2 regions of the Xylanimonas ulmi genome follow, and region 1 is predicted to be linked to the other one. Evidence: predicted binding sites of a transcription regulator. Region 1 holds the regulator's gene; the other holds the start of a gene.

Region 1 (8,310 bases):
GGTGCGCGCCACCTCGGGCGACAACCGCCTGGGCGGCGACGACTGGGACAACCGCGTCGTCGAGCACCTGATCAAGCAGGTCAAGAACTCCTCGGGCGTCGACCTGTCCAAGGACAAGATCGCGCTGCAGCGTCTGCGCGAGGCCTCCGAGCAGGCCAAGAAGGAGCTCTCGTCCGCGACGAGCACCAACATCTCGATGCAGTACCTGTCGATGTCGGAGAACGGCCCCATCCACCTGGACGAGAAGCTCACGCGGGCCCAGTTCCAGCAGATGACCCAGGACCTGCTCGACCGCACCAAGGCGCCGTTCCACAACGTCATCCGCGACGCCGGCATCTCCGTGTCGGACATCGACCACGTCGTCCTGGTCGGCGGCTCGACCCGCATGCCCGCCGTCGCCGACGTCGTGCGCGAGCTGACCGGCGGCAAGGAGCCCAACAAGGGCGTCAACCCGGACGAGGTCGTGGCCGTCGGCGCCGCGCTGCAGGCCGGCGTCATCAAGGGCGACCGCAAGGACGTCCTGCTCATCGACGTCACCCCGCTGTCGCTCGGCATCGAGACCAAGGGCGGCGTGATGACCAAGCTCATCGAGCGCAACACCGCCATCCCGACCAAGCGCTCGGAGATCTTCTCGACGGCCGAGGACAACCAGCCGTCGGTGGCGATCCAGGTGTTCCAGGGCGAGCGCGAGTTCACGCGCGACAACAAGCCGCTGGGCACGTTCGAGCTGACCGGCATCGCGCCGGCGCCGCGCGGCGTCCCGCAGGTCGAGGTCACCTTCGACATCGACGCCAACGGCATCGTGCACGTCTCGGCCAAGGACCGCGGCACGGGCAAGGAGCAGTCGATGACCATCACGGGTGGCTCGGCCATCCCGAAGGAGGACATCGACCGGATGATCAAGGACGCCGAGGCGCACGCCGCCGAGGACAAGAAGCGCCGTGAGGAGGCCGAGACCCGCAACCAGGCCGAGGCCTTCGCCTACTCGATGGAGAAGCAGATCGCGGACAACCGCGACAAGCTCCCCGCCGACGTCGTCACCGAGGTCGAGGCCGACATCGCCGGTGTCAAGACCGCCCTGGAGGGCGAGGACGCCGACGCTGTCAAGGCCGCCTACGAGAAGCTCGGCGCCTCGTCGCAGAAGATCGGTCAGGCGCTCTACGCCCAGCAGGAGCAGGCGGCCCCGGCCGACTCCGAGGCCGCGGGCTCCGCGCCGTCGTCGGACGACGACGTCGTGGACGCCGAGATCGTGGACGAGGACGAGTCCAAGTGACGGACGAGTCGCAGGGCGCCGGTCAGGTGCCGGAGGGCGACAAGCCCTTCACGTTCTCCGACAAGCGCAAGGTCGACCCGGCGACCGGCGCCCCCCGTGAGGGGGGCGCCCCCGCCGCCGACGAGGCGTCCGACGTCGACCCGCTGTCCGGGCTCGACTTCGAGCCCTCGGCCGAGACCGCCGAGCTGGAGAAGGCCAAGGCGGAGGCGGCCGAGCACCTCGACGCGCTGCAGCGCGAGCGGGCGTCGTTCACGAACTACCGCAACCGTGCGCTGCGCGACCAGGAGGCCGCGCGCGCCCGGGGGCTGGAGGACGTGCTGACGGCGCTGCTGCCCGTGCTCGACGACATCGAGCGGGCCAAGGCGCACGCCGAGCTCACGGGCCCGATGGCGGCGATCGCGGAGAAGCTCGACGCGTCGCTGGCGAGGTTCGGGATCGAGCGCTACGGCGTCGTGGGCGAGGAGTTCGACCCCACGGTGCACGACGCGCTCATGCACCGCACCACCGCCGACGCGGAGTCGACCACCATCGAGTTGGTCATCGAACCGGGCTACCGCATCGCCGACCGCGTCGTCCGCGCCGCCCGCGTCGGCGTCGTCGGCCCCGAATGACCCGCGAGGTACCGGTCCTCGGTCGAGGTACCGGTCCTCAATCACCGAGGACCGGTACCTCGACCGAGGACCGGTACCTCGGCGGGGTGGAGTGAAGGGAGGCGGGGGTTGTGACCGGGCAGGATTGGATCGAGAAGGACTTCTATAGCGCGTTGGGCGTCGCCAAGGACGCTGACGACGCGGCGATCAAGAAGGCGTACCGCAAGCTCGCGCGCCAGTACCACCCCGACCAGAACCAGGGCGACGCCAAGGCGGAGGCCAAGTTCAAGGAGATCGGCGAGGCGTACGCCGTGCTGTCCGACGCCGAGCAGCGCAAGCAGTACGACGCCATCCGGACGATGGCGGGCGGCGGCGCGCGGTTCCAGGCCGGCGGCCCAGGCGCGGGCGGCGGCGGGTTCGAGGACATCTTCGGCGCGATGTTCGGCGGGGGAGCCCCCGGCGACTCGCGCGTGCGCTACTCGACGGCGGGCGGCGGCGGATTCGAGGACATCCTCGGGTCGATGTTCGCCGGAGCCGGAGCCGGAGCCGGAGGCGGGCGCGGCTTCGGCGGCGGGCGCCGTGCGGGCTTCCAAGCACCCGAGAAGGGCGCCGACCTCGCCGCCGAGACGACGCTGCCGCTGCGCACCGCGGTGCAGGGCGCCACCGTCGAGCTCACCGTCGACGGCAAGAAGGTCACGACCCGCATCCCCGCGGGCGTCAACGACGGGCAGAAGCTGCGCATCCGCGGCAAGGGCCGACCCGGCGGCGCCGGAGGCGCGGCGGGCGACCTGGTCATCACCGTCCACGTGGGCGCCCACCCGGTGTTCACCCTGTCGGGCCGCGACCTGCGCGCGAGCGCGCCGGTCACGTTCGCGGAGGCCGCGCTCGGCGCGCAGATCGAGGTGCCGACGCTCGGCGGCGACACGGTGCGCCTCAAGGTTCCGGCCGGCACGCCGTCGGGCCGCGTGCTGCGCGTCAAGGGCCGCGGCGTGACGACGCCCAAGGGCACGGGCGACCTGCTCGTGACGGTGCAGGTCGTGGTGCCGCAGAAACTCAGCAAGAAGGCCAAGGAGGCGCTGGAGGCGTTCGCCGCCGAGAGCGACCACGTCGACCTGCGCGCCGACCTGGTGGCGCGCGCCGCCCAGGCCTGAGCCATGAGTGACGACGCCCCTGTCCTGACCGTCTCCCAGGCCGCCGCGCTCGCGGGCATGCACCCGCAGACGCTGCGCCAGTACGACCGGCTGGGCCTGGTCGTGCCGCGGCGGACGATCGGGCGGGGGCGGCGCTACTCGCGCCGCGACGTCGAGAACCTGCTCGAGGTGCAGCGGCTCGCGCAGGTCGAGGGCATCAACCTCGCCGGGATCAAGCGCATCCTCGACCTGGAGCGGCACGTCAGCGCACTGGAGGGGCAACTCGCCCAACTTCTGGCCTACCAGGCCGAGCAGTACCAGGCCGAGCGCCGCGTGTTCGCCGCGGGCACGGAGGGCGACGTCGTCGTGGTGCAGCGTGGGCGGCGCGTGCGGTATTCGGACCTGCGTGAGGGCGACTCGCGGGCCGCGAGCGGCGCGCTCGTGCTGTGGCGTCCGAGCCGGGGGTCGCGCGAGGGCTGACGCCGGCGCGCACCGTCAGCGCGTGCGGCCGGTCTGTGTTTCGGCGCGTCGGCGGATGTGGCGCTCTCCGCGTGCGCGCGGGTCAACGCCCGAGGTGGCCCAAGAGGTCGACGGCGTCGGCGTGCGTGGCCGGCAGCCTCTCGATCCACACGCGTGTGGGACGGCGCATCGCGCCCGCCAAGCCGAGGATCTCGGCGTTCTTCTCCACCACGCGACGCAGCGTCTGCGCCAGGTGCGGGGTGACGTTCGTGCGCGAGGTCAGGACGGCGTACAGGCCGTCGGTCAGCACCGCCATGGGGTGCCCTTCGCCGAAGACTTGGTCGAGGGTGCGCCCCACGGTCGCCGACCGTGCGGTGCGCCGCCACGTGTCGAGGTCGTCGAGCGCGACGTCGAGCACCACGAGGCACGCGGTCTCAGCCACCGCGGTCCCCGAGCGCTGCGCCTCTCCGTACGCCTCGCGGAGGCGTTCGCCCAGGTAGTCGGCCGTGGGCAGCCCCGTCGAGGGGTCGCGGACGGATGCCTGGCTCGCGGCTCCCTGGCTCTCGGCCCAGCCGACCGCCACGGCGCGCAGCGCCGCCGGGTCCGTGGGGCAGCCGGTCGTGCGGTACAGGCACATGACATCGTCGAGGGCCTCGCCCATTCCGACACCGGCCACGGCGCGCGCGGCGCCCAAGCGCTGGGCGGCGGCGACGGGGCTGCGGTCGGCCTCGACGGCCTCGGCGAGCGCGTCGACGGCGGGGTGATACCAGTCACTCGGTCGCAGCCAGACGTCCGCGAGGCTCGTGGCGCGCCAGCGGTCGCGCAACTCGGCGGCCCTTGGCACGCCAGCCTGGAACCTGCTCACGTCACACACCCCCCATGGCGTCCCATCATCGCCCACCGTCGCGCGTTCAACCACCCATCGCTTCTGTCCACAGTGTGGTTTCACCCTCGGCAGGTGGGTGACACGCACCTATAGTGACCAAGGTAACCCAAGGTGTCCCTTGGGATAGGTGTGGCTGCCCGAGGTCGGGAGTACGGAACGGACGTCTATGTCGAATCAGACGATCAGTTCCCTTCGCCGAGCGATGCGGAGCTGATCGTCGGGGTGCGCTCGGGAGACCTGAGCGCGTACGGCGAGCTCTACGGGCGGCACGCCGCCGCGGCTCGGCGGCTGGCGCAGTCGTACGTCCGCAACGCCTCCGACGCCGACGACGTCGTCTCGGACGCCTTCGCCCGGGTGCTCGGCGTTCTGCAGGCAGGCCAGGGTCCCGACCAGATGTTCCGCGCCTACCTCTTCACCGTCGTGCGCAATGTCGCGGTCGAGATGACCCGCGGTAACCAGCGCATGCGCCCGACCGGGGACACCGCCACGTTCGAGTCGGCCCTGTCTGCGGAGCCCTCGTCGGAGGACCCGGCTCTGGCCGGCTTCGAGAAGACCGTCGTGTCGCGCGCCTACCAGAGCCTGCCCGAACGCTGGCAGGCCGTGCTCTGGTACACCGAGGTCGAGGGCTGCACGCCCGCTCAGATCGCGCCGATCCTCGGCCTGACCCCGAACGGCGTCTCGGCGCTCGCCTACCGTGCGCGCGAGGGCCTGCGGGTCGGATACCTCCAGCAGCACCTGTCGAGCGAGCCCGCCGATGGGTGTCGGACGGTCAACGCGCTGCTGGGCGGGTACGTGCGTGGTGCGCTCGCCAACCGTGAGGTCGCGAAGGTCGACGCCCACCTCAAGGAGTGCGGCGACTGCCGCACCCTCGTTCTTGAGCTGTCCGACGTCGCACACGGGATGCGTGGCGTGATCGCGCCGCTCGTGCTCGGCGTCGCCGGGCTCGGGCTGCTCGGCGCGCTCCCGTTGGGCGCCCTTGCCGGTTCGACGGCGGCCGCGGCGGCCACCGGGGCCGCTGCGACGGGCGCGGCTGCGACCGGCGCGGCTGCGACGGGCGCGGCGTCCGCTGCGGGTACGGCCGCCGCCGGAACTGCTGCTGCGGGTACGGCCGCCGCCGGAACTGCTGCCGCAGGCACCGCCGCCGCCGCCGGCACGGCCGCCGCCGGGACCGCCGCGGCTGCCACCGGGTCCGCCGTCGCCACCTCGGTCGCCGTGACGGCGGGCGCCGGAGCGCTCGTCGGCGGCACCGGCATGGCCGCAGCGGCGGGCGCGGTCGCCGTCGCCGCCGTCGGTGTGGTGACGATGCTTCAGACCTTGGCGCCGGTCACCGACGTCCCCGCGCCCACGCCGACGTCGATCGTCCAGCAGGCGCCCTCGGTCTTCGATCCGCCGTCGATCTCCGGCCCGGTGGACATCGGGCCGTCGGACACCTCGGTGCTGGGGCAGGCGATGATCGTCGCCGAGCCGGCGAAGCTCTCGGTCGTGCCGGTCATCACGGGAACGCTGGAGCCGCGCGTCCCGCAGCGGGTCGCGATGCGTGTGGTCAACACCGGCGAGCAGATCGCGCGGGACGCCACGGCCCGTCTCACGCTGGCGCCCGGTCTCGAACCTGACTTCACCCACCTGGTGTTCGGGAATGCCGCGTCGGTCCTCGGCCTGCCGATCTCGGCCGCGGCGCTGCGCTGCGAGCTGGCGGACGACGGCAGCGGCGACGTCGTGTGCCACCTCGGTGACATCGAGGGTGGGGCGACCGCGACGGTGGAGTTCGACGTCGTCGCACGCGCTGGGGGCACGTACGGGATCGACGGGGAGGTGTGGGCCGCTGGGGTCGAGCGCACCGCTGTCGCGTTGCCGCCTGCCGCAGTCGACACGTTCGGTCCGGAGCTGACGGCCCAGCTGGGTGACGTGCCGAGCCTGGCGAACCCCGGGACGGGCGACCTGCCGCTGAGCGTCGTCAACACGGGTGACCAGGACGCCCCCGTGGGCTGGTCGCTCAGCGTCACCCTGCCTGACGGGCTGCTGCTCGCGGGAGCCGACGGCGTCGCCTGCGCGCCGGACGATGGCGCGCCGCAGACCGTGACCTGCGCCGCGGTCGAGGCAGCGCCGATGGCGCCGGGCGACGGGTTGTTGGCGACGCTGCACCTGGTCGCCGCGGCGACGGCCCACGACGGCGTGCGCCGCGTCGACGCGGTTCCCGTCGTCGCCGACGGCGGTCACGTCGTCTCGGGCAGGAGCGCCGTGACCGTGGCGCCCGCGTGGCAGGGCGCCGCGCCCGACGGCGGCGTCGTCGCGCAGTGCGCCGCGACGGGTGGGGTCGGGGTGGCCGACGCCGTCGTCGCCGGCACGTACCGCAACACGACGACGCAGCCGCTCACCGTCCGACTCGACGCGGCCGGATCCTCGGCGACCTCGCGCGTGCTGGCTCCTGGGGAGAGCGTCGACCTGGTGGCCCACGACGGCATCCGCGTGCCCGCGGGCGCCGCCACCTGGACCGTCACGGTGCCGGCCGGCGGCGTCGACTACTCGACGACCTTCTCCGCCGGCGGGTTCGACGCCGTGGACTGCTACGACCCGCCGTGGGACGTCACGACCGATGTGATCGCGCAGAACGTCGGCGGGCAGGTGCGCCTGATCGGTGTGATCACCAACGCGACGAACGAGCCGTTCCGGGCCGACATGAGCGCGGGCGGACTCACGAGCGCGTCGGTGAGCGTCGCCGCCGGTGAGACGGCCCGCCTGCCGATCGACACGGGCCGGACCTCGGCGCCGGACGGCGTGGCGACCTTCGACCTGTACCGCTGGGTGGCCGACTCCGACGGCGACCTGCCGACCAAGGGGGTCGTTCCGCGGGAGGTTCCGACCGCCGCGTACACGGGCGCCACGGTGGCGCCCGCCCTCGGCGCGCTCGACGGCGACATCCTCGATCCGGCCTGCGTCTACGACCCGAGCACCGAGACGTCGACCCAGGTGGCGCGCATCCCGCTCGACAACACCGGCTCGACGCTGCCCGTCACGTTCACGGTCGGAGGTCTGACGTTCCCGGTGCCGGCGGGCGCATCGCGGATCGCCGACGTGCCCGTCGCCTTCGGGACGACGTCGCTGGCGGTGCTCGCCGATGGGCGTCCGATCGGTGAGGCGCCGACGCCGGTGTCGAGCTGCGCGGCGCTCGACTGGCCGCAGGGTGTGACCGCCTCTGCGCCGACCCAGTGCTCGGCGCAGTCGCGGCCCGAGGTCGCCGTGTCACTGGCCTCGGACGGCGCCGCCGCGTACACGGCCAGGGCCAAGCGCGGTGGTGGCCCGTGGAGCGACGACGTCGCGGCCGAGTCGGGCAACGTGACCGTGGCCTCGTGGCCCCTCGGCCGGGGCCTGACCGCCCGGGGCGGGAAGGTGACCGTCGAGCTCGCGCGTGTGATCGAGGGCAAGGAGCACTCGGTGACACGCACGGTCGAGTACGACGCCGTCGACTGCACCGTCGTCGCGCCCGACGCCCACCTGGAGCTCGGAGACATCACGGTCACCGACAAGGGCAGCCCGACCTCGACGCGCAGCGCCCAGGTGGTGCTCGACAACCGCGGCTCCAACGTGTCGGTGCGCTTCACCGTCGACGGTGGCGCGCACGACACCGTGGTGGTGCCCGCGGGCGCGACCAGGACGGTGGACGCCGGCGTCGTGCTCGGCCGCACGGGCGCCAGCTACGCGGTCTCGACGCGGACCTGGTCGACGACGCTGACGGTCGATCCGTTCACCGGGACGACCGGCTGGTGCGCTCCGGCCTGGGACCGCGCGACTGAGGCGAGCGGGGGCTACGGCGTCGGCGCCCAGGTGAGCTTCGGGTCGAAGGGCTACACCTACCTCGGTCCGGCGGCGCCGCAGTCCCCGTCCTCGGCGCCGCAGTCCCCGTCATCCCCGTCATCCCCGTCATCCCCGTCGTCGTCCGAGGCGGCCTCCGCCGAGCAGACCTCGACGGCGTCA
Region 2 (8,310 bases), 520 kb from region 1:
TCGCCGATCTCGCGCTGCACCAGGCGGCGCAGCGGGCGCGCGCCGTACGCCGGGTCGAAGCCCTCCAACGCCAGCCACTCGCGAGCCGCGGGGGTCACGTCGAGCTGGATGCGCCGGTCCGCGAGCCGCGCCGCGAACGCCCGCACCTGCAGGTCCACGATCTGCCCGAGCTCGTCGAGCGACAGCGCGTCGAACACCACGACGTCGTCGAGCCGGTTGAGGAACTCGGGCTTGAACGACGCCCGGACGGTGGTCATCACGGCCTCGCGCTTGGCGTCGTCGGACAGGGTCGGGTCCACGAGGAACTGCGAGCCGAGGTTCGAGGTCAGCACCAGGATGACGTTGCGGAAGTCGACGGTGCGGCCCTGGCCGTCGGTCAGGCGTCCGTCGTCGAGCACCTGCAGCAGGATGTCGAAGACCTCGGGGTGGGCCTTCTCGACCTCGTCGAGCAGCACCACCGAGTACGGCCGGCGCCGCACGGCCTCGGTGAGCTGGCCGCCCTCCTCGTAGCCGACGTACCCGGGGGGCGCCCCGACCAATCGTGCGACCGAGTGCTTCTCGCCGTACTCGGACATGTCGATGCGCACCATGGCGCGCTCGTCGTCGAACAGGAAGTCCGCGAGCGCCTTGGCGAGCTCGGTCTTGCCGACGCCCGTGGGCCCGAGGAACAGGAACGACCCGGTGGGGCGGTCGGGGTCGGCGACGCCGGCGCGCGAGCGCCGCACCGCGTCGGAGACGGCGGCGACGGCGGCCTTCTGCCCGATGAGGCGTGCGCCGATGACGGTCTCCATCGACAGCAGCTTCTCGGTCTCGCCCTGCAGCAGCCGCCCGGCGGGGATGCCGGTCCAGGCGGCCACGACCTCGGCGATCTCGTCGGCGCCAACCTTGTCGGCGATCATGGGCGCCTGCTCGGCGACGCCCTCGGTGGCGCCCTCTCGCGCCTCGGCGTCGGCGAGCTCCTTCTCGACGGCGGGGATCTCGCCGTACTGGATGCGCGCGGCGCCCTCCAGGTCGCCGTCGCGCAGCTTGCGCTCGGCGTCGACGCGCAGCTCGTCGAGGTGCGCGCGCAGGTCGCCGACGCGGTTGTGGCCGGCCTTCTCGGCCTCCCACCGGGCGGTCAGCGCGGCGAGGGCCTCGCGCTTGTCGGCGAGCTCGGCGCGCAAGCGCTCGAGCCGCTCGACGGAGGCGGCGTCGCGCTCGGCCACGCCGCGGACGCCCGCGGCGGAGCGCGGCGACTCGTGGGCTGAGTCGGCCGACTCCGACAGCACGACCTCCTCCATCTCCAGGCGGGTGACGGCGCGCTGCAGCTCGTCGATCTCGATGGGCGAGGAGTCGAGCTCCATGCGCAGCCGCGAGGCGGCCTCGTCGACCAGGTCGATCGCCTTGTCGGGGAGCTGGCGCCCGGAGATGTACCGGTCGCTGAGGGTCGCGGCGGCCACGAGCGCCGAGTCGGCGATGGTGACCTTGTGGTGCGCCTCGTAGCGCTCCTTGAGCCCGCGCAGGATCGCGACAGTGTCTTCGACCGACGGCTCGCCCACGAAGACCTGCTGGAAGCGCCGCTCGAGCGCCGGGTCCTTCTCGATGTGCTCGCGGTACTCGTCGAGCGTGGTCGCGCCGACCATGCGCAGCTCGCCGCGGGCCAGCATGGGCTTGAGCATGTTGCCCGCGTCCATGGCGCCCTCGCCGCCCGCGCCCGCGCCGACGACGGTGTGCAGCTCGTCGATGAAGGTCACGACCTCGCCGTCGGACGACTGGATCTCCTCGAGCACGGCCTTGAGCCGCTCCTCGAACTCGCCGCGGTACTTGGCGCCGGCGACCATGCTCGCCAGGTCGAGGGAGACCAGGCGCTTGCCGCGCAGCGAGTCGGGCACGTCGCCCGCGACGATGCGCTGCGCCAGGCCCTCGACCACCGCCGTCTTGCCGACGCCGGGCTCGCCGATGAGCACGGGGTTGTTCTTGGTGCGCCGCGACAGCACCTGGATGACGCGGCGGATCTCGGCGTCACGCCCGATGACGGGGTCGAGCTTGCCGTCGCGCGCGCGCTGCGTCAGGTCGGTCCCGTACTGCTCGAGCGCCTTGTAGGTGCCCTCCGGGTTGGGGCTGGTCACGCGCGCGGATCCGCGCACGACGGGCAGCGCGCCGCGCAGCGCGTCGGGCGTGGCTCCGGCGGCGGTGAGCGCCTGGGCGGCCGGCGACTGCCCGGCCGCGATGGCGATGAGCAGGTGCTCGGTGGACACGTACTCGTCGCCGAGGCCCTGGGCCTCCTTCTGCGCGTTCTCCAGCACGACGGCGGTGGCGCGGCTCGCGCTCGGCTGCGCCGTCGTCGTGCCGCTGGCCTGCGGGAGCGCGACAAGCGCGGCGCGCACGGCGCGGCCGATCTCCTGAGCGTTCGCGCCGACGGCGTCGAGCAGGCCGACCGCGACGCCGCCTTGCTGGGCGAGCAGTGCGGCGAGCAGGTGGACGGGTTCGAGTTGGGGGTTGCCCGCCGCGGACGCCGACTGGACGGCGTCACCGAGGGCCTGCTGGGACATGGTCGTGAACTTGGTGTCCATAGGTGCTCCGTACTGGGTGACAAGGTGCCTGACGAGGGAACCGGCCCAAAGTTGAGTCTATTCCACTCAACTTCTGGGGCAAGCCCTCCAGGCGCTCGACGGCGCCGTCACTCCTGCGGCACGAAGTGCTCCGAGAGCTCGAACGTCCCCGACGTCTCGACGATCACGGCGCGCATCGCCGTCGTCGCCCAGGTCTGGTGGACCTCGCCGACCTCCCAGACGATGAGCGTCCCGGGCCCGACCGACCGCCGCGGGCCGTCGGCCACCGCGACGTGGCCGCTTCCCTCGACCACGGCGAACGCCTGCGCGAGCGGGGCGGCGTGCGCGCCGATCGTGCCACCGGCGTCGATCCGCGCGAACGTCACACGCGTCGAACCGTCGGTGACGGCGGGCAGGAAGTCCATCGCGACGCCCGCGCTCTCGAACCGGAGCAAGGGCGCTGCGGGCAGCGTGAGGATCCTCATCGCCCCACGCTAGGCGCACCGTCGCGCACTGGTGCGCGCGACGGTGGGCCGCGTTCGGTCAGGGCCGAGCGCGCCACCGCCAGGCCACATCGCGCGCCGCCGTCGGGCAGCATGGGGCCATGCACAGCCGCAGCGACGACACCGGTGTCGAGGGCCCCGAGGCCACCGGCGACGACACCTCCCCCGCGTGGCGCCCCGACCTCCTGGGCGACGGCTTCGAGCGGCGCACGCTCCACCTGCCCGACGGGGCGCAGGTCACCTTGGTGCGCCTGACCCCCTCGCTCACCGACGACGACGGGGCCGCCCGCCGCGTCGCGGTGCTGTACGTGCACGGCTTCGTCGACTACTTCTTCCACCCCCACCTGGCGCGGGCCCTCGCCGACCCGGGCGCACTGGCGGGAGGCGACCCGGCTGGCGTGCGCGGCTACGCGTTCTACGCCGTCGACCTGCGCGGGCATGGGCGCTCGCTCGCCGCGCACACCGCGGCGGGCGGCGACCCGAACCTCGTCGCCGACATCGCGCTGCACGCCCGCGACCTTGACGCCGCCGCCGCGGCGATCCGGGCCGCAGGCCACGAGAGGCTCGTCGTGCTGGGCCACTCGACGGGTGGCCTGATCGCGACGCTGTGGGCGGCCGCGCGGCCGGGCCGCGCCGACGCGCTGGTGCTCAACAGCCCGTGGTTCGACCTCAACGAGCCGTGGCTGCTGCGCGGGCCCGGGACGCGCGTGATCGACGCCGTCGCCCGCGTCGCGCCGCGGCTGCCCGTCGGTGGGCTGGCCGAGCACTACGGGCGCGCGCTGCACGTGGTGACCGGCGGCGAGTGGGACTACGACCTCGCGTGGAAGCCGCACGCCGGGTTCCCGGTGCGGGCCGGGTGGTTCCGCTCGGTGCGCGCGGCGCAGGGGCGCGTGCGGCGCGGAGTCGATGTCGGCGTGCCCACGCTGGTGCTGGCCTCGGCCCGCTCGGGACCGAGCCGGCGCGCGCACGACGCGCTGTTGACCACGGACTCGGTGCTCGACGTCGGGCACATCCGCCGCGCCGCCCAGCGCATCGGGTCGGACGTGCTGTTCGTGCCGGTCGAGGGCGGCGCGCACGACCTGGCGCTGTCGCCGCGCGCCGGGCGCGAGGAGTATCTGCGCGCGGTCACCGCGTGGCTCGCGGCGCGGGCGCCCGCCTGACGGGCTGGGCCATCGCCGCCATCGGGGTCGTGGCCGGCGCCGTGATGGACGGTGTGGGGCTGCGGGCCAACCGCGCGCACCGCCCACGATGTCCGATTTCCGCTAGCCCAGGCCGCGGGCCGCGCGTCAGGATGCTGGCATGGCCACCGTCAGCACCGACCCCTTCGCCGAGCGCTACCGCGCGATCGCCGCGCGCGACGCCCGGTTCGACGGCCAGTTCTTCACGGCGGTCCGCACGACGCGCGTCTACTGCCGCCCGTCGTGCCCGGCGCGCACCCCCAAGCCCGAGAACGTCACGTTCTACCTCACCCCGGCCGCCGCGCACGAGGCCGGGTACCGCGCGTGCAAACGCTGCCTGCCCGAGGCCGCGCCCGGCTCACCCGCCTGGAACCTGCGGCGCGACCTGGCCGGACGCGCGATGCGCCTGGTGGCCGACGGCGTCGTCGACCGCGAGGGGGTCGGCGGGCTCGCCCGGCGGCTCGGCTACAGCCCGCGGCAGGTGCAGCGCCTGCTCGTGGCGGAACTGGGCGCGGGCCCGCTCGCCCTCGCCCGCGCCCAGCGGGCGCAGACGGCGCGGGCGCTGCTCGTCGGCGCCGACCTTCCGCTCGCGGACGTCGCCTTCGCGGCCGGATTCGGGTCGATCCGCCAGTTCAACGAGACGATCCACGAGGTCTTCGCCACCACCCCCGGAGCGCTGCGCGCGTCGGCCGCGCGCGTCCATCGGGCGCGGACACACGGGACCGCCGCTGGCGCACACCCCCGGGTGACCGCCGCCGGGTGGACGCACGAGCCTGCTCGCACGTCCGCGCCCGCCGCGTCCACGACACCCGAGCCTGGTCCTCCGTCTGAGCCCGTCGCGCCCGTCGCGACCGACCCAGCCTCGCTCGATCCGGTGCGGCTCACGCTCCGGCTGCCCGTGCGCGCGCCGTTCGACGCCCCGGGGATCTTCTCCTTCCTGGCCGTCCGCGCGGTCGCGGGCGTGGAGTGCGCCTCGTCCGACGACGACGGCGCGCTGCGCTATGCGCGCACGCTCGCGCTCCCCCACGGGCCCGCCGCGGTCGAGGTCACGGCTACGCCGGACGGGTCCGGCGTGGGCTGGAGCCTGCGGCTGCGCGTCGAGCTCACCTCGCTCGCCGACGTCGCCACCGCCGTCACGCGAGTTCGACGGCTGTTCGACCTCGACGCCGACCCGGTCGCCGTCGACACGGCGCTCGCCGCCGACGCCGCGCTCGCGCCGCTGGTCGCCGCGACCCCCGGCATCCGCGTGCCGGGCGCCGTCGACCCGCACGAGCTCGTGGTCCGCGCGATCGTCGGCCAGCAGATCTCCGTGGCCGCGGCGCGCACGCACCTGGGACGCCTCGCGGCCCGGCTCGGAACGCCGTACCGATCCGGGTTCGACGGGTTGACGACACTCTTCCCCACACCCGCCGCGATCGCGGCAGACGTGCCCGTCCCCGTGCCCGGCAGCGACCAGGCCGCCGACCCCGCGCGCCCGCTGCGACTGCCCGCGCGCGGCGTGGCCGCCGTCGTCGGCGCGGCCACGGCGCTGGCCGACGGGAGCCTCACGGTCGACGTCGGCGCCGACGCCGACGAGTTGCGCAGCGCGCTCGTCGCCCTCCCCGGCGTCGGGCCGTGGACCGCCGCCTACGTCGCCATGCGTGTGTTGGGCGACCCGGACGCGTGGCTTGAGGGCGACGTCGCGCTGCTCGCCGGGGCGAGCGCGCTCGGCCTCGCGCCGCCGCCCGACCTGCCGGCGGGGCGCCGCCATCGCGACCTGGCCGCCCGCGCCGCCGCCTGGGCGCCGTGGCGCTCGTACGCGGCGATGCGCCTGTGGCAGGCCGCGGCGCCCTGACCGGCCCTGCCCTGCCCTCCCCTGACCGGACCATCGAGAGGAACCCTCATGCCTGCCGCACGCTCCGCCACCCTCGCCACCCCCGACGGCCCCTTCACCGTGGTCGTCGACGGTGACGCGGTGATCGCGTCCGGGTGGACCGACGACGTCGCCGCGCTGGTCGCGCTCGTGCACCCGTCGCTCCGGCCGGTCGCGGTCACGCCCGACGCTCCCCCAGCGAGCGCACCACCCCAGGTCTCGGGGTCCGGTCTCGCGGCCCCCGCCCTCACTGACGCCGTGCTGTGCGAGGCGGTCGCCGCGGTCGAGGGGTACTACGCCGGGCGCCTCGACGCGCCCAGCGCCGTGCCGGTGCGCCAGCGGTCGGGCGAGTTCCGCCAGCACGCGTGGGACGTGTTGCGCGGTGTGCGGCCGGGTGAGGTCGTGACCTACACCCAGTACGCGCTGCGGTCCGGGCGGCCCGCGGCGGTGCGCGCGGCGGCTGGCGCCTGCGCGATGAACGCGGCCGCGCTGTTCGTGCCGTGCCACCGCGTGCTGCGCACGGACGGAACCCTGGGCGGGTTTCGCTACGGCTTGTCGGTCAAGGAGTCATTGCTCGCGCGCGAGGGCTCGCGGTAGCGCCCGAGGGGGCGCGACAGGTCGTCGACCTCCAGGTCCTGGGAGCGCACCTTGCCCGTGCGGAAGCCCGCACGTCCGACCATGTGCGCCGCGACCGGGCTCGTCAGCAGTTGGAACACCACGACCAACGCCAGCAGCGTCAGCGCGGTGGCGCTGCGCAGCCGCAACGCGACCGCCGTCAGCAAGAGGATCAGGCCGAGCACCTGCGGCTTGGTCACCGCATGCATTCGCGCGAGCAGGTTGGCGAACCGCAGCACGCCGACACCTGCGGAGAACGTCAGGAACGCGCCCAACAGCAGGCAGACCGCCGCGGCGATGTCGGCCAACGCGGTCCAGAACCCCGGTTCGACGTGGGTCATCGCGACTCGTCCCCTCTCGGCGCGCGCGACGGATCGTCCCGCGATGTGTCGGGCTGCGGGCCGTCGGAGGATGGTGGGACGGACGCGGCGTCGTCGGCGCCCGTGGGGCGTGCGCCGCCCGCGCGGCGGCGCGGCGCGTCGAGCGCGTCGAGGGCGGCCTGACGGGCGGCGTCCTCGGCGGCGACCTCCTCGGCCGTGCGGATGCGGCCCTCGCCCTCGGGCTCGACGGCGGCGAACCGCGCGATCGTCACCGAGCCCACGAACCCGACGAGCGAGAGCACCACGAGGATCGGGATCGACTCGGTGCGCCGCGACCACGCGGCCTCGACCGCGACGGCGCCGACGATCGTCGTCGTCAGCAGGTCGAAGGCGACCGTGCGGTCGAGCATCGACGGGCCGCGCTCAACCCGGACGAGCGCGAGGGCGGCGGCGGCGGCGATCATCGCGGTCGCCACGATCACGACGACGATCATGGCCGCTCCTCGGGACGGGGGGCGTCGGGGCTCGGCGCCTGCCCGGACACGGTCTCGCCCGAACCGGCGGGGACAGGGGGCGCCGCGAGGCCGGCGCGGGCCAGGTCGGCCCGCGAGGCGAAGGCGCGCAGGACGCGCTCCTCAAGGTGCAGGGTCTGCTCGCGGACCGCGTCGGGGCCACCCGCCGCGTCCAGGTCGAGCACGTGCAGGTACAGCGTCGCCGTCCGCGTGTCGGCCTCGACCACGAGCGATCCGGGCACCAGCGACGACAGCTCGGCCGTCATCGCGAAGAACACGTCCGGCGCCGGGCGCAGCGGCACCGCCACGACGCCCCCGCGTGGGGAGGTTCCGGGCCGCAGCGCCGTCCACGCCACCTGGAACGAGGCCACCACGAGGTCCGCGGCGAACCGCGCCCCCAGGATGACCGCGCGCCACGGGCGCAGTGCGGCGCGCACGCCCACGGGTGGCAGCGGCAGCAGCGCCACGACGACCAGGCCCGCCAGCAGGCCCGCGAGGAACGTCCCCCAGGTGATCGACCCCCACAGCGCCATCCACAGCACCCCCAGCAGCAGGACCGACGGCCACTGGGCGGCCACGCGGCGCAGCCGGTTGCGGCGGGTCGGTGTCAGGTGCGGCATCAGCCCCCCACCTCCGCGGTCTTGGCCTCGGAGCCGAGGTCGGCCGACTCGCCGACGCCCCGCTCGCCGCCTCCGGGGAACACGGCCTCGATGTAGCCCCGCGTGCCGACCAGAGTGCTGGCGGCCCGCTGCGCGTACCCGTACACGGGCCCCGCGAACACCGTGAGCGCGAGGCCGAA

The links. Region 1 encodes HspR, which represses chaperone genes until heat shock. Its sites were predicted from a motif close to AAGTTGAGTCNNNNNGACTCAACTT; they were not measured.
Region 2: clpB (ATP-dependent chaperone ClpB) is a predicted target of HspR. The motif match lies at 2,601-2,625, and genes of this name have one in related genera.

Annotation. Positions count from the first base shown of each region.
Region 1 covers NZ_SGWX01000001.1:3,447,167-3,455,476, forward strand. Annotated here, with positions in the region: gene dnaK (molecular chaperone DnaK) at 1-1,273, shown strand, start outside; gene grpE (nucleotide exchange factor GrpE) at 1,270-1,884, shown strand; gene EV386_RS15845 (DnaJ C-terminal domain-containing protein) at 1,995-3,014, shown strand; gene EV386_RS15850 (heat shock protein transcriptional repressor HspR) at 3,018-3,473, shown strand; gene EV386_RS15855 (hypothetical protein) at 3,556-4,317, opposite strand; gene EV386_RS15860 (sigma-70 family RNA polymerase sigma factor) at 4,468-8,310, shown strand, end outside.
Region 2 covers NZ_SGWX01000001.1:2,927,299-2,935,608, forward strand. Annotated here, with positions in the region: gene clpB (ATP-dependent chaperone ClpB) at 1-2,552, opposite strand, end outside; gene EV386_RS13575 (cupin domain-containing protein) at 2,660-3,016, opposite strand; gene EV386_RS13580 (alpha/beta hydrolase) at 3,136-4,194, shown strand; gene EV386_RS13585 (AlkA N-terminal domain-containing protein) at 4,334-6,046, shown strand; gene EV386_RS13590 (methylated-DNA--[protein]-cysteine S-methyltransferase) at 6,095-6,661, shown strand; gene mnhG (monovalent cation/H(+) antiporter subunit G) at 6,610-7,020, opposite strand; gene EV386_RS13600 (MrpF/PhaF family protein) at 7,017-7,493, opposite strand; gene EV386_RS13605 (Na+/H+ antiporter subunit E) at 7,490-8,131, opposite strand; gene EV386_RS13610 (Na+/H+ antiporter subunit D) at 8,131-8,310, opposite strand, start outside.